DNA from 4 places in the Paracoccus aminovorans genome. Region 3 is predicted to be linked to each of the others. Evidence: riboswitches for the same ligand, from Rfam matches in the RefSeq annotation. Region 3 holds a riboswitch; each other region holds the start of a gene.
What was found. Region 3 has a riboswitch for cobalamin ahead of JCM7685_RS19190 (DUF1852 domain-containing protein). Riboswitches for the same ligand answer to the same signal wherever they lie in the genome.
Positions count from the first base shown of each region.

Region 1: another riboswitch for cobalamin. It lies ahead of JCM7685_RS15475 (TonB-dependent receptor plug domain-containing protein); the one in region 3 lies ahead of JCM7685_RS19190 (DUF1852 domain-containing protein).
Region 2: another riboswitch for cobalamin. It lies ahead of JCM7685_RS07225 (ABC transporter substrate-binding protein); the one in region 3 lies ahead of JCM7685_RS19190 (DUF1852 domain-containing protein).
Region 4: another riboswitch for cobalamin. It lies ahead of nrdH (glutaredoxin-like protein NrdH); the one in region 3 lies ahead of JCM7685_RS19190 (DUF1852 domain-containing protein).

Region 1 is NZ_LN832560.1:12,798-16,327, forward strand. Features, by position in the region: gene JCM7685_RS15470 (ABC transporter substrate-binding protein) at 1-328, opposite strand, end outside; gene JCM7685_RS15475 (TonB-dependent receptor plug domain-containing protein) at 322-2,193, opposite strand; cobalamin riboswitch at 2,329-2,532, opposite strand; gene JCM7685_RS15480 (CbtA family protein) at 2,799-3,530, opposite strand, start outside.
Region 2 is NZ_LN832559.1:1,448,321-1,451,850, reverse strand. Features, by position in the region: gene JCM7685_RS07230 (FecCD family ABC transporter permease) at 1-387, opposite strand, end outside; gene JCM7685_RS07225 (ABC transporter substrate-binding protein) at 384-1,391, opposite strand; cobalamin riboswitch at 1,491-1,686, opposite strand; gene JCM7685_RS07220 (I78 family peptidase inhibitor) at 1,833-2,111, shown strand; gene JCM7685_RS07215 (alpha/beta hydrolase) at 2,269-3,141, shown strand; gene ccrA (crotonyl-CoA carboxylase/reductase) at 3,321-3,530, shown strand, end outside.
Region 3 is NZ_LN832562.1:687,639-691,168, forward strand. Features, by position in the region: gene JCM7685_RS19175 (ABC transporter ATP-binding protein) at 1-302, shown strand, start outside; gene JCM7685_RS19180 (ABC transporter permease) at 299-1,045, shown strand; cobalamin riboswitch at 1,431-1,629, shown strand; gene JCM7685_RS19190 (DUF1852 domain-containing protein) at 1,758-2,741, shown strand; gene JCM7685_RS19195 (methionine synthase) at 2,769-3,530, shown strand, end outside.
Region 4 is NZ_LN832562.1:304,363-307,892, forward strand. Features, by position in the region: gene JCM7685_RS17485 (metal ABC transporter permease) at 1-644, shown strand, start outside; gene JCM7685_RS17490 (metal ABC transporter permease) at 641-1,474, shown strand; cobalamin riboswitch at 1,719-1,904, shown strand; gene nrdH (glutaredoxin-like protein NrdH) at 2,000-2,221, shown strand; gene nrdI (class Ib ribonucleoside-diphosphate reductase assembly flavoprotein NrdI) at 2,227-2,655, shown strand; gene nrdE (class 1b ribonucleoside-diphosphate reductase subunit alpha) at 2,637-3,530, shown strand, end outside.

The sequences.
Region 1 (3,530 bases), on a different replicon from region 3:
ACACCGCCACCGGAACGCCGACCCGGCGCAGCAGGTCGACGGTGGCCGGCGTCGTCCAGGTCCCCGCCAGCACCAGGTCGGGCCGCAGCAGGAAGATCTCCTCGGCCAGCCCGTGGTTGAGGGGCAGCCCCGCCGCCGCCTCGGGCATCGCCGAAGAGGCCGGGTCCCGCGCCAGATACGAGACCGAGACCAACTGCCCCGGCGCCGCCAGCATCATCGCCAGCTGGTCGGTGCACAGGTTCACGGAAACGACCCGGCGCGGCGCGTCGGCCGCGACGGGCAGGGCAAGGCAGGCCAGCCAGCCCGCCAGAAGCCAGCGGATCACCATCGCGCCTGCAATCCGGCATAAGCGGTCCGCCCCTGCGAGGCATAGCCCCAGACGTCGGAATATTCCTTGTCGAACAGGTTCGTCACCCGGCCGGTCACCCGGACGTTCCGGGTCAGATCATAGCCGGCGGCCAGGTTCACGACCGTATAGGCGGGCAGTTCCGCCGTTGCATAATCGCCGAAGAACCGGCTGTCGTAATTGCCCGCGACCCGGCGGACATCGGCGGTGACCGAACCGCGCCCGTCCAGGAAGGCCAGCGTCGCCGCCAGGCCCAGTTCGTGCCGCGGCCGGCGCACCTCGACCGAGCCGTCGGGGTTCTTGGCGTCCAGGTAGGTATAGTTCAGCGCCAGGTCCAGCGTCTGGGTGGCGCGGATCCGCGCCGTCAGCTCGACGCCTTCGCGCGGGCTTTTGCCGGGCTGATTCTCATAACTCGCCCGACCGTCCGGGGCGGCGCCATAGACATAGGCGATCTCGTCCTCAAGCTTTTCCTTGAACCAGGTCAGGTCGACGGTGCCGCGGTCGTCGGGCAGCTGGAACTCGACGCCCAGGTCGAAGCCGCGGTTCTTTTCCGGCTTCAGAGAGGGATTGCCGCGGGTATAGGTGTCATCGGCGTAAAGCTCGTAATAGGACGGGTTCACCAGCCCCGCGCCGGCCGAGGCATGCAGCCGATAGGGCTGGTCCGGCACCTGCCAGGACAGGCCCAGGTTCCAGCTGGTGAAATCCTCGAACACCTTGTTGTCGTCGCGGCGCAGGCCCGCCTGCAGATCCAGCCCGTTGTCCAGGAAGCCGCGGTATTCCAGCGCCACCGAGGTCATCTCGCGGTCGTAATCCGGGGCGGCGGAGGATTCGTCCTTCTGCTTCTCGGCCAGCAGGCCGAGGATATGCGCCGATTCCGTCACCGCCCGGCCGTCCAGACCGAAGCTGCCGCGGTATTTCAGCTTGCGCGTCTTGCCGGTGGTCCAGGCGCCGCCGTTGCTGCTCTGCTTGAACACGGTGTCCTGATATTCCAGCCGATGCGTCAGCCGGCCGTCGAGGCTGGAAAACTCGGCCCAAAGCGCGCCCTGGAACTCGTCGCGCTTGCTGTAGAGCGCGGGGTCGTCCACGACATAGTCGTCGGCCGTGGTCGCCAGATAGTTGAGCGCGTCGTAATCGTATTTTTCCCAGGACCGGCGCAACGTGGTGCCCAGCCGCAGGTCGTCGGTGGCCTGCAGCCAGCCCGAGGCGCCGATGGTCTTGCGGATGATGCCGTCCTTTTCGCCGCCGTCGCCCGACTGGTCATAGCCGTGGTCGTCGCGGGCCGACAGGTTCAGCGCCAGCCCGCCCCGCGCGCCGTTGCGGCTGACATAGGCCGAGGCCGCGGCGCCGTTGCCCGCCTCGACCGCGCCGCCGTATTCCAACCCCTCGCCGCCCTTGCGGGTGATGATGTTGATCACCCCGGCCGAGGCGTTCGAGCCGTAATAGACCGATTGCGGCCCGCGCAGCACCTCGATGCGCTCGATGTTCGCGGTCTCCAGCCCGGTCAGGATATATTCGTCGCCGCCGCCCACGGCCTCGATGCCGTCGATCAGGATCAGCGTGTGGTTGCCCTCGCCGCCCCGGATGCGGACCTGGGTGAAGGTCGAGCCGGTGGCCGAAACCGCGATGCCGGGCACGGCGCGCAGCGCGTCCTGGACCGTGGCGATGCCGCGCTGCTCGATTTCCTCGGCGGTCAGCACCGTATGGGCGCGGCCGTAGGCGTCGCTCGCGATGGGCGAGAAGCCCGCCGACAGGATGACCGGATCGAGCGTGACGGCATCCTGCGCCAGCGCGAGACCCGGCGAAACCGCCGCTGCCAGGGCCAGAAGAGAGGCTTGGGTTCGGATCATGCCTTGACCTTTCCAACGCAGGCCGCGGCCTGCGAATTGCAGAGTTGCCCCGTGGAAAGGACCGACGGTCCCCGCCCCAGGACGGTGATCGTCACCTCTGCGGAATGGCCGCTTTCCATGCGCGCCCCGCGCCGGAAATGGGTGAACGCCGCGGCAGGTCTCCTGGCTGGCGGATCATCGCTCGGGTCTGCCTTCCCGGGGTTTGCGCCCCAGTGGCATCCTTGACCGTCGCTCACCGCTTACAGTTGCGGGGGCAGCTCCGGATTGGCCCCAAAGGGGCGCACCGGATTCCCTTTTCACCCGCCGGAATCGGCGGGAACCGAAGCAGGATCGAATTGGCGCACGGAAGCGTGAGCTGTCAATAGGCATCGGCGTCGCGCAAACGTCGCACCCGGGCCCCGCGTTTGACGCCGGCGCGGCGGGGCGCAATGCGGATTCCGCCGGGGCCGTGCCTGCCAGGTCAGCGACTTCGCCGCCGGGATGCCGATGCGATGGCCGAAGAAGATCCTCGGGAGCGGCCAAGGCTGGAGGCTGCCGCCGATCTTGCCAGCGCCCATGCGAAAGGCGCCGGCGAACCGGCGCCTCGGGCCTTTCCGTCTGCGGGATCAGGCCAGCCGCTGCCGCAAGCCCGGATCGCGGGCCAGCGTCCGCTGCACCAGCTGGCCGAAGATCAGGCCGATCCCGGCCCAGAGCACGGCCTCGACCACCAGGGACACGGTGCGGAATTGCCACAGCAGATCGCCGGGGAAGGTCGCCGGAACCTCGTTGATCGCCGGCAACACATGGCCCGCGATCGTGACCAGCGCCAGATAGACCACCCCGCCCAGGATGCCCCAGCGCCAGCGGTCGCTGCCGCTGCGGGCGACCGCGACCGAAACCGCCAGCGCCACCAGCGACAGCACCATCATGGCAAAGAAGACCTGCGTGCGCAGGCCGATGGTCTCGCCATGGCCGACGGCCGGCGGGTTGGCCGGGTATTTCAGGAAGGGCACCAGCACCACCGCGACATAGCCAAGCGCCGCCATGACCGCCGCCGTGCCCGCCGCGCTCAGATGCGAAAAGCGCCCCTGGACAAAGGCGAAGGCCAGCGCGAACAGCCCGCCCAGCCCGGCGCCGAAGACCGCCATGCCGGTCAAGAGGCCCAGCCCGGCCTGGGTCTCGCGGCTGAAGCCTTCCTCGTCGCCATGCGAATGCGAATGCCCGGCCGGCTCGGCCTCGGCGGCGCTGTCCGCGGTCACCGTGCCCGCGGCGGCGTCATGGCTGTGTTCCGCGTCGTGCCCGGCGGGGGCCTCGGCTTCCGAGCCCGCCTCCTCGATGGCGATGGCGGCGGCCACCGG
Region 2 (3,530 bases), on a different replicon from region 3:
GACCAATCCGCCGCCGACCCCCGCCACCGCGATCAGCACCGCCCCGGTCGAGGCGCCGGCCGAGATGCCCAGCAGATAGGGCTCGGCCAGCGGGTTGCGCAGCAGCGCCTGCAGGATCAGCCCCGACAGCGCCAGGCTGGCGCCGCCGCAGGCCGCCACCACCGCCCGCGACAGCCGGTAATGCCAGATCACGCTGGCGTCGATCGGATCGAGCGCGGCCGACGACAGCCCCGCCTTGACCGCCAGCACCTCGACGACGGTGGCAAGCGGGATCCGCGTCTCGCCCACCGCCGTGCCGAAGAACAGCGCCGCGACCAGCACGGCGGGGGCCAGCCACAGCCAGCCCCCCCGGCGTCCCATGCCCCGGGTCGCGGCGCGCGCGCTCATTTCAGGTCGAACCCGGCCAGCGATTCCGCCAGCGACTCCAGCCCATAGATCGAGCGCACCGAGGGATCCATCGCATTGGCCGGCATGGTCAGGATGCGATCATGCCTGACCGCCTCCATCTGGCTGGTCACCGGATCCGAGGTCAGGAACCCGCGCTTGACCGCGATGTCGTCGGCGGGAAAGCGGCGGCGGTTCATCTCGGCGGCGACGATGAAGGTGGGATCGGCCTTGGCGATGGTCTCCCAACCCACGGTCGGCCATTCCTCTTGCGAGCCGACGACGTTCTTCACGCCCAGCTTCGACAGCATCCAGCCCGGCGCCGCGTTCACACCGGCGATATAGGGGTCGATCTCGATATCGGCCGAGGAATACCAGAACAGGCCCGACACGTCCTCGGGCAGGTTCAGCGCCTTCGCCTTCTCGACCGCTGCCGTCTCGCGCGCCTTCAGATCGGCGATCACCTCGGCGCCGCGGTCCTGGACGTCGAAGATCGTCGCCAGTTCCTCGATGCCCTTATAGAGCGTCGCGGTGTCGAACATCACCGTGCGGGTGCCGTCCATGCTTTGGGTATTGTCCTTGCCGATGCATTCGGTGGGCATGATCCAGCTGGGGATCCTGGCGTCGTCGAACATCTCGCGCGTGCCGACCGCGCCCTGCGGGCCGATCATCCATTCATAGGCGGTGACCACCAGTTCGGGCTTCTTGGCCAGCACGCTCTCGAAGCTGGGGGCGTTGTCGGCAAGGCGCTCGACCTTGGCATCGACCTCTTCGAACTCGGGCAGGACCGGGTTGATCCACAGCGCCGTGCCCGCGACCTTGTCCGCGAGGCCCAGCATGTAAAGGATCTCGGTCGTGCTTTGCCCGACGCTGACGACGCTGTCGGGCGCCTTGTCGAAGGTGATCTCGTGGCCGCAGCTGGTCAGCGTCAGCGGGTATTCGGTGCCCGCAAGCGCCATCGGCGCCAGCGTGAACGTGGCGAGGATCGCCGTGGTGAATCTCAGCATGATGGTCCCTTCCGCTGCATCATGAGGGCAAGACGCGGGGGCGGACAGGAACCGGGCGGAAGGACGCCGATACATGCCACGCCCCAGCCGTCCCGCTGGGGTTGGTCTACGACGTCGGCAGGTCTCCTGACTGGCGGGTCGCGGCGGGATGCGGCCTTCCCATGGCTTGCGGCCACAGTGGCGTTCTGCATCCTGCTCGCCGCCTACAGTTGCGGGGGCAGTTCCGGTTCGGGGCCTTGGACCCCGGCGGATTCCCTTTCAATTCCTTGCGGAAACCGACGGCTTCCCCCTAGCTTCTGGCACCGGCGCTGGCAAGAAGGATCTCCGGGCGACCGGAAACCGGACCGGGATGCGTCGTAACGGCATTTCGCCTGCCCCGGGCGAACCGATCCCTGGCCCGATGCGTTCCCTTGCCGAAGAAGGCAACCCCATGAGGTCAAGATGAAACGCATTCCCTTTGTCGCCGCCCTGGCCGCACCGCTGGCGCTGGCCGCCTGCGCGTCGCAGCCGGAAGAGCCCACCCAGGCCGACGCGGATCCCTGCGGCGCCGCGCGCTATGCGCATCTGGTCGGCCAGGTCTCGCCGACGATCAGCGTGCCCGAAGGCCAGGCCTATCGCATCGTCCGCGATGGCCAGCCGATGACGCTGGAACTGCTGCAAGAGCGCCTGACCTTCATGTTCGACCGCAAGGGCACGCTGATGTCGGTCAGCTGCAACTGACCTCCTGCCGCCGCGGATCGGCGCGAACCCCGTGCCCATGCGCCGATCTGCCGCAGGCAACCGCGAAACCACATGCGTCCGATCCATCCGCCGCTTGCACCCCCGCCCCGACGCTGCCAAGGCTGGCGCGATCCGAGCGGATGAAGGGACGGTAAGCATGGGGATGACGCGCCGCACGGTCCTGGCCGCGCTGGCGACGGCCGTGGCGGGAGCCTCGGCCGGCAATCCGGCCCTGGACGACCTCGCCTACGCCGAGACCTCGTCCCGCAACCGCCTGGACGTGCATCTGCCCGAGGGCAAGGGGCCGTTTCCCTGGCTGCTGGACCTGCATGGCGGCGGCTTCCGGACCGGCGACAAGCGCAGCCTGCCGGTGCCGCCGCAACTGCCGGCACAGGGTATCGCGGTGGTGCGGATGAACTATCGCCTGTCCAACCAGGCGCTTTGGCCGGCGCAGGAAGGCGACGTGCTGGCCGCCGTGGCCTTTCTGAACCGCCGGGGGCCCGATCTGGGGCTGATGCCCGGCCGCATGGCGCTGGGGGGCCGCAGCGCCGGCGCCTTCATGGCGGTTTCCGCAGCGCTGACGCTGGCCGCGCGGGACCGGCCGCCTCGGGCGGTGGTCGATTTCTACGGACCGATGGATTTCGGCAGCCTGGACGCCGATCTGGCAAAGCTGGGCCGCAGGCTGCGCCGCACCCCCGCCGATTCGCCCCGCAGCGTCGAATCGCTGCTGGTCGGCTATCCGGTGGGCCAGCGCCGCGAACAGGCGACCCCGCTGTCGCCCGTGGGCCGGCTGCGCGCGATGCGGCCCGGCACGCCGCTGCCGCCGCTGATGATCCGCCACGGCGCCCAGGACGGCATCGTCCCTGCCGGCCAGGCCGAGCGGCTGCGCACTGCCTGGGCCGCCGTCGATCCCCGGGCGGAAATCGACTTCGCGCTGCTGCCGCACGAGGGCCACGGCACCGGCGGCTTCGGGCGCGCGGCCGTGCAAGAGGCGCTGGCCCGCTTCCTGGCCCGGCACCTCTCCGGCTAGCTTCGGCGCCCTCGCCGCTGCATTGCGGCAGGACGGCTTTGAAAACGAAAGAATATTACAAATTCCCTATCTGTCATGTTGCATTGTTGCGCATCTGACCGTAGAACAGGCTGGCAACCCGCGTTGATTCTGCGCTGCGGCAGAACCGCGCAAGGAAAGCGGCAAAAGAGGACTGCAAGATGGCCCTGGACCAACCGACCCCGATCGCGCCCTATGATGCGCCGGAAAAGGACCTTTACGAGATCGGCGAGATGCCGCCCCTGGGTTATGTCCCCAAGCAGATGTACGCTTGGGCGATCCGGCGCGAGCGCCATGGCGAGCCCGACAAGGCCATGCAGGTCGAGGTGGTCGAGACGCCGCCCATCGACAGCAACGAGGTGCTGGTCCTG
Region 3 (3,530 bases):
ACGGACGGTTCGAGCAGTTCGACACCCCCGACCGGATCATCCGCGCGCCCGCCACGCCCTTCGTGGCCGATCTGGTGGGCGAAACGGGCCGCTCCCTGCGCCTGCTGGCGCTGCACCCGGTCGGCTCGCTGTCGCGCGCGGGCGAAGCCGAGGGCGAGCCGGTCGATGTGGCCGCTTCACTGTCGGACGCGCTGGCCGAAATGATCTGGACCGGACGCGACCGATTGCCGGTGACCGATGCGCAGGGGCAACGGCTTGGCATCGTCACGCGCGACGACATCCTGGCGCGGGGTCGGGAATGACGGCGCTGCGCTGGATCATCCTGATCGGTGTGACGGGCGGGCTGATCCTGTTTCCCGCGCTGTTCGAGCCGCTGCTGCGCCCCTTCGCGCCCGCGGGCGGGCCGGTGATCTACGACCGCGCATCGCTGGCCGGCCTGACCGCCTCGCATCTGGCGCTGGTGGCGCTGGCGATGATCCCCTCGACCCTGATCGCGCTGGCGCTGGCCATCCTCGTCACCCGCCCCGCCGGGGCCGAGTTCCTGCCCATGGCCCGGACGCTGGCGAATGTCGGCCAGACCTTTCCGCCGGTCGCCGTGCTGGCGCTGTCGGTTCCCTTGCTGGGCTTCGGCGCCCGGCCCACGGTGCTGGCCCTGTTCCTCTACGGCCTGCTGCCGATCTTCGAAAACGCGCTGGCGGGACTGCGGGCGGTGCCCGGCGCGGTCCTGCTTTCGGGCAAGGCGATGGGCATGACGCCGCGCCGGATATTGACGCAGGTCGAGATGCCCCTCGCCCTGCCCCTGATCCTTGAGGGGATCCGGATCTCGATCGTCATCGCGCTGTCCACGGCGACCATCGGCTCGACCATCGCCGCGCGCAGCCTGGGCGAGGTGATCATCGCCGGGCTGACCTCGAACAATCCGGCCTATGTCATCCAGGGCGGGATGCTGACGGGCTGCATCGCCGTGCTGCTTTACGATGCCTTCGGGCTGCTCATCGAGATCGCGAAACGCCGAACCGGCAGAGAGCCTCAGCAGGCCATTTGAAAAGGGTCCCATCCTCGTTCGAGGCACCCGGGAAAAGTGGCTGCTCGTGAATAGGCTGGTGCTCGGCCTGCAGGCCGTCGGTGGCTAACCTTCACCCCTCATTTACCGATCAGATCCAACGGAGAAACGGACCGGAGCCTGCATGATACCCTCTTCGGTTGGTATCGGTCCGCGCGCGACGCGGCGAAACAGCGTCACCCCCGAGCGGCCCTCGCGCTGCGGATCTGGTGGCTCGGCGGCGCCTGCGTCACAGCCCCAGCGCAGCAGGATGTGCAGCTCTGGTAGAGGACCAGAGGTGCAATAGCGCAGCCGCCGCCGCTTCGCTCATATTTATCATGACGGAATTTCACTTCCGGAGCCGTTGACACTTTGTGCAAGGCGGGCAAATTTGCCGTGTGATTCAGGTGCCGGGGGAGCCCCCGGATAAAAGGGAATCCGGTAAGACAGTCGTCAAATCCGGAGCTGCCCCCGCAACTGTAGGCGGAGAGCCTGTCCGAATGCCACTGGCGCGTATCGCGCGCTGGGAAGGCCGGACCAGGCGAAGACCCGCAAGTCAGGAAACCTGCCTGGATCGATCACCTGTTCCGGCCGCGGTGGGCGCGTCGGGAGCGGCCAATCCGCAAAGGTGACATCGCCGCTTCGCGACATTCGTCGCGGGGAGTCTTTTCGTTTTCCGGCCTGCTTCGTCAGGTCGTCCAGAAGGCATGTCACGATGAATGAAGAATTCACGTTCACTATCAAGAGCATTCGCTTTGATGAGGACTACCACCCCTCAGACAATACGCGGATCACGACCAACTTCGCAAATCTGGCAAGAGGAGAGAGTCGCAGAGAAAACCTGCGCAACGCATTGAAGATGATCGACAATCGCTTCAATGCCCTAGCCCACTGGGATAATCCCCAAGCAGATCGTTATTCTGTCGACCTTGAAATAATTTCCGTCGAATTTAATGTCGGCGTTGAAGGCGTCAATGATTCCTTCCCATTGATTGAAATCTTGAAGACAAATATCATCGATAAAAAGGCCGAAAAGCGCATTGATGGCATTGCGGGGAACAATTTCTCATCTTATGTTCGGGATTATGACTTCAGTGTATTGCTGCCCGATCACAACAGAAAGCGACCGAGCTTCAGCGTTCCGGACAACTTCGGCGGTTTGCACGGAAAGCTTTTCAAGCACTTCGTACACTCGAACGCTTACAAAGAGAAATTCAAGAAGGCTCCCGTCATATGTCTCAGCGCTTCAAGCAGCAGGACTTATCGTCGGACCGAAAATCAGCATCCTGTCCTGGGCGTGGAGTATCAGCAAGATCAGCACTCCTTGACCGATCAATATTTCGGGAAAATGGGGCTGCGGGTTCGATTTTTCATGCCTCCAGATGGAGTCGCGCCTCTGGCTTTCTATTTCAGCGGCGATTTGCCTAATGATTACAATAATCTTGAGCTTATCGGCACCATCAGCACGATGGAAACCTTTCAGAAAATCTACCGCCCGGAGATTTACAACGCAAATTCCACTGCAGGGAAGTTCTATCAGCCAAGCTTGCAGAATCGTGACTACTCCCTAACCCAGATTGTTTATGATCGTGAGGAACGGAGTCGGCTGGCTATTGAGCAGGGCAAGTTCGCCCATGAGCACTTCATCAAGCCGCACCAAGCCACTCTTGAGCAGTGGTTTGCCAGCTACGCACTTTGAACAATCAGGATCAAAAGGTTACTTGCAATGAAAACACTGCTACCCACCTCAACTGCCGGCAGTTTGCCCAAACCCTCCTGGCTTGCGCAACCCGAGACTCTCTGGTCGCCCTGGAAGTTGCAAGGTGAGCAACTGATCGAGGGAAAGCAGGATGCTCTGCGTTTATCCCTGGCAGATCAGCAACAGGCAGGCATTGATATCGTCAGCGACGGCGAGCAAACGCGTCAGCATTTCGTCACCACGTTCATCGAGCATCTCAGCGGAGTTGATTTCGAAAAGCGCGAGACCATCAGGATTCGGGATCGTTATGATGCGAGTGTCCCGACGGTTGTCGATGCCGTGGTCCGTCGAAGGCCGGTCTTTGTCGAGGATGCCAAATTTTTGCGCCAGCAGACCAGGCAGCCCATCAAATGGGCCCTGCCCGGCCCCATGACGATGATCGATACGCTTTATGATGCTCACTATAAAAGTCGCGAGAAACTGGCCTGGGAATTCGCCAGCATCCTGAATCAGGAAGCCAAGGAGCTGGAGGCTGCCGGCGTCGACATCATTCAGTTCGATGAACCCGCATTCAATGTATTTTTCGATGAGGTGAATGATTGGGGGATCGCCACTCTGGAAAGGGCTATTGAAGGTCTTCAATGCGAAACCGCGGTGCATATTTGCTATGGCTACGGTATCAAGGCCAATATAGACTGGAAAAAGACCCTTGGTGCGGAGTGGAGGCATTATGAAGAAATCTTCCCAAAACTGCAAAAGTCCGATATCGACATAATATCTCTGGAATGT
Region 4 (3,530 bases), 360 kb from region 3:
TGGCGGCGGCGGCGATGCTGTTCCTGTCCGACCGTTCCGGGCTCAAGGTGGACGTGGTGATCGGGCTTATCTTCACCAGCTTCTTCGGGCTGGGGCTGTTCATGGTCTCGGTCAATCCGATGGCGGTGTCGGTCCAGACCATCACCATGGGCAATATCCTGGCGATCACGCCCGGGGACACGCTGCAACTGGCCATCATCGGCTTCGTCTCGCTGGCGGTGCTGGCGCTGAAGTGGAAGGACCTGATGGTGGTCTTTTTCGACGAGAGCCACGCCCGGACCGTCGGGCTGCGGCCCGGGTTGCTGAAGGGAATGTTCTTCGTGCTGCTGTCGGCCTGCGTGGTGGCGGCGATGCAGACCGTGGGCGCGTTCCTGGTCATCGCCATGGTGGTGACACCCGGCGCCACGGCCTATCTGCTCTGCGACCGCTTCCCGCGGCTGATCCTGCTGTCGGTGACCCTGGGCACCGTCACCAGCTTCCTGGGCGCCTATCTGAGCTATTTCCTCGACGGCGCGACCGGCGGCATCATCGTCGTGCTGCAGACGCTGATCTTCCTCGCCGCCTTCGTCTGGGCGCCGAAGCACGGGCTGCTGGCCGCCCGCGCCAAGGCCCGCGCCGCCCTGCGCGAGGAGGCCCCGCAATGATCGACCAGCTCCTGCTGCCGTTCCAGTTCGGCTTCATGCAGAACGCCTTCCTGATCTCGGCCATCGTCGCGGTCCCGACGGCGCTGCTGTCCTGCTTCCTGGTGCTGAAGGGCTGGGCGCTGATGGGCGACGCGGTCAGCCACGCGGTGCTGCCGGGCGTGGTGCTGGCCTATATCCTCGGCTTTCCGCTGATCCTGGGCGCCTTCGCGGCCGGGATGGTGACGGCGCTGGCCACCGGATACCTGGCGGACAACAGCCGCGTGAAGAAGGACACGGTCATGGGCGTCGTCTTCTCGGGCATGTTCGGGCTGGGGATCGTCCTCTACACCTCGATCGCCTCGGACGTGCACCTGGACCATATCCTGTTCGGCAACATGCTGGGCGTGGGCGCCGCGGACCTGCGCACCGCCCTGTGGATCGGGGCGCCGGTGTCGCTGGTGCTGCTGCTGAAATGGAAGGACCTGATGCTGCACGCCTTCGATCCGGCGCAGGCGCGGGCGTCGGGCCTGCCGGTGGGGTTGCTGCATTATGGGTTGCTGACGATCCTGTCGCTGACCATCGTCGCCACCATGGCGGCGACGGGGCTGATCCTGGCGGTCGGGCTGCTGATCGCGCCGGGCGCCATCGCCTTCCTGCTGGCGCGCAGCTTCGGCCGCATGCTGGCGGTGGCGGTGGCGGTCTGCATGGCGGCGATGCTGACCGGGGCCTATGCCAGCTTCTTCCTGGACAGCGCGCCGGCGCCGACGGTCATCCTGATCCTGACCGCGATCTTCGTCGCCGCCTTTGTTCGGCGGACATGGCAGGTGAAGCGTGCCACGGCCGCCCTGTGAGGGCGCCGCGGATTGCGGGGTCGGATCTCGGTCCCGCCATGCGTCCCTGCCGCCGAGTACGCCCGCGGCGGCGCCGCACAACCTCCGGCAGCAGGATGGCCGCTTCGGACCCCGATCCGTTCGGCGAATGGTTAACGGGACGCCTTTCGTGCGCCCTGGCGATCTTATCCACAGACCCACCACATATTTGGGGATAGATCGCCGCATCCCACTAGATATGGATTGACCCGGGCCGCACGGCGTGGCTTACTGGCCGGGTCATGGTTAATCCGGAGCGATCCGGAGGACGAAGAGGGAAGCCCGGTGAAAATCCGGCACTGCCCCCGCAGCTGTAAGCGGTGAGCGAGGTTGCAACGCCACTGGGAAACCGGGAAGGGCAGCCGAGCCGAGACCTGCGAGTCAGAAGACCTGCCATGGCACGAAAGGACCACACCGTGCGGCGGGCGCGGGGCTTGAGCGGTTCGGATGGCATAGCCTCCGGCCCAGCCCTCGGCTGCCCTACAGCAAAAAAGAAGGAGCAGAGGCATGACCATCACCGTTTATTCCAAGCCCGCCTGCGTGCAATGCACCGCCACCACCCGCGCCCTGGATGCGCGCGGTCTCGACTACCACCTGGTGGACCTGACCGAGGACGACTCGGCGCTGGAACTGGTCACCTCGCTCGGCTATCGCCAGGCGCCGGTCGTCGTCGCCGGCGAGGCGCATTGGGCCGGCTTCCGCCCGGACATGATCGGCCGCCTGTCGTAAGGGCCATGGGCGGGCCGACGGGCAGACTGGTCTATTTCTCCTCGGCTTCGGGGAATACGGCGCGCTTCGTGGCCCGGCTCGGCCGGCCCGCCTGCCGCATCCCGATCTCGCCCAGGGACCCGATGCCTGCGCCCGATCTGCCCTATGTGCTGATCTGCCCGACCTATGCCGATGGCGAGGGGCGGGGCGCGGTGCCCAAGCAGGTCATCCATTTCCTGAACGATCCCGACCGCCGCGCCCTGCTGCGCGGCGTCATCGCCGCCGGCAACCGGAATTTCGGCGCCACCTATGCGCTGTCTGGTCGGGTGATTTCCACCAAATGCAACGTTCCCGTGCTGTATCGTTTCGAGCTGGCGGGGACCGATCTGGATATTTCCCGCGTGCATGCGGGGCTAAGCGAATTCTGGGGGACGGAATGCTTGACGATGGCGTAAAGGCCGAGTTGGACTATCACGCGCTGAACGCGATGCTGAACCTCTATGACGGCGAGGGCCGCATCCGCTTCGACGCGGATCGCAAGGCGGCGCGGCAGTATTTCCTGCAGCACGTCAACCAGAACACCGTCTTTTTCCACAATCTGGACGAAAAGCTGCGCTATCTGGTCGACGAGGGCTATTACGAGCCCGAGGTGCTGGACCAGTATTCCAAGAACTTCCAGCGCGCGATCTGGGATGCCGCCTATCAGAAGAAGTTCCGTTTCCCGACCTTCCTGGGCGCGTTCAAGTATTACACCAGCTACACGCTGAAGACTCGCGACGGCCAGCGCTACCTGGAACGCTATGAGGACCGCGTGGTCATGGTCGCCCTGGCGCTGGCGCGCGGCGACGAGGGCCTGGCGATGCGCTTCATGGACGAGATCCTGTCCGGTCGCTTCCAGCCAGCGACGCCGACCTTCCTCAACGCCGGCAAGAAGTCGCGTGGCGAGTTGATCTCGTGCTTCCTGCTGCGGCTGGAAGACAACATGGAATCCATCGGCCGCTCGATCAACTCGGCCCTGCAACTGTCGAAGCGCGGCGGCGGCGTGGCGCTGATGCTAACCAACCTGCGTGAGGCGGGCGCACCGATCAAGGGCATCGAGAACCAGTCCTCGGGTGTCATCCCGGTGATGAAACTGCTGGAGGATTCGTTCAGCTATGCCAATCAGCTGGGCGCGCGTCAGGGCGCGGGCGCGGTCTATCTGAACGCGCATCACCCGGACATCCTGCGCTTCCTCGACACCAAGCGCGAGAACGCCGACGAGAAGATCCGCATCAAGACGCTGAGCCTGGGCGTGGTGATCCCGGACGTGACCTTCGAACTGGCGAAGCGC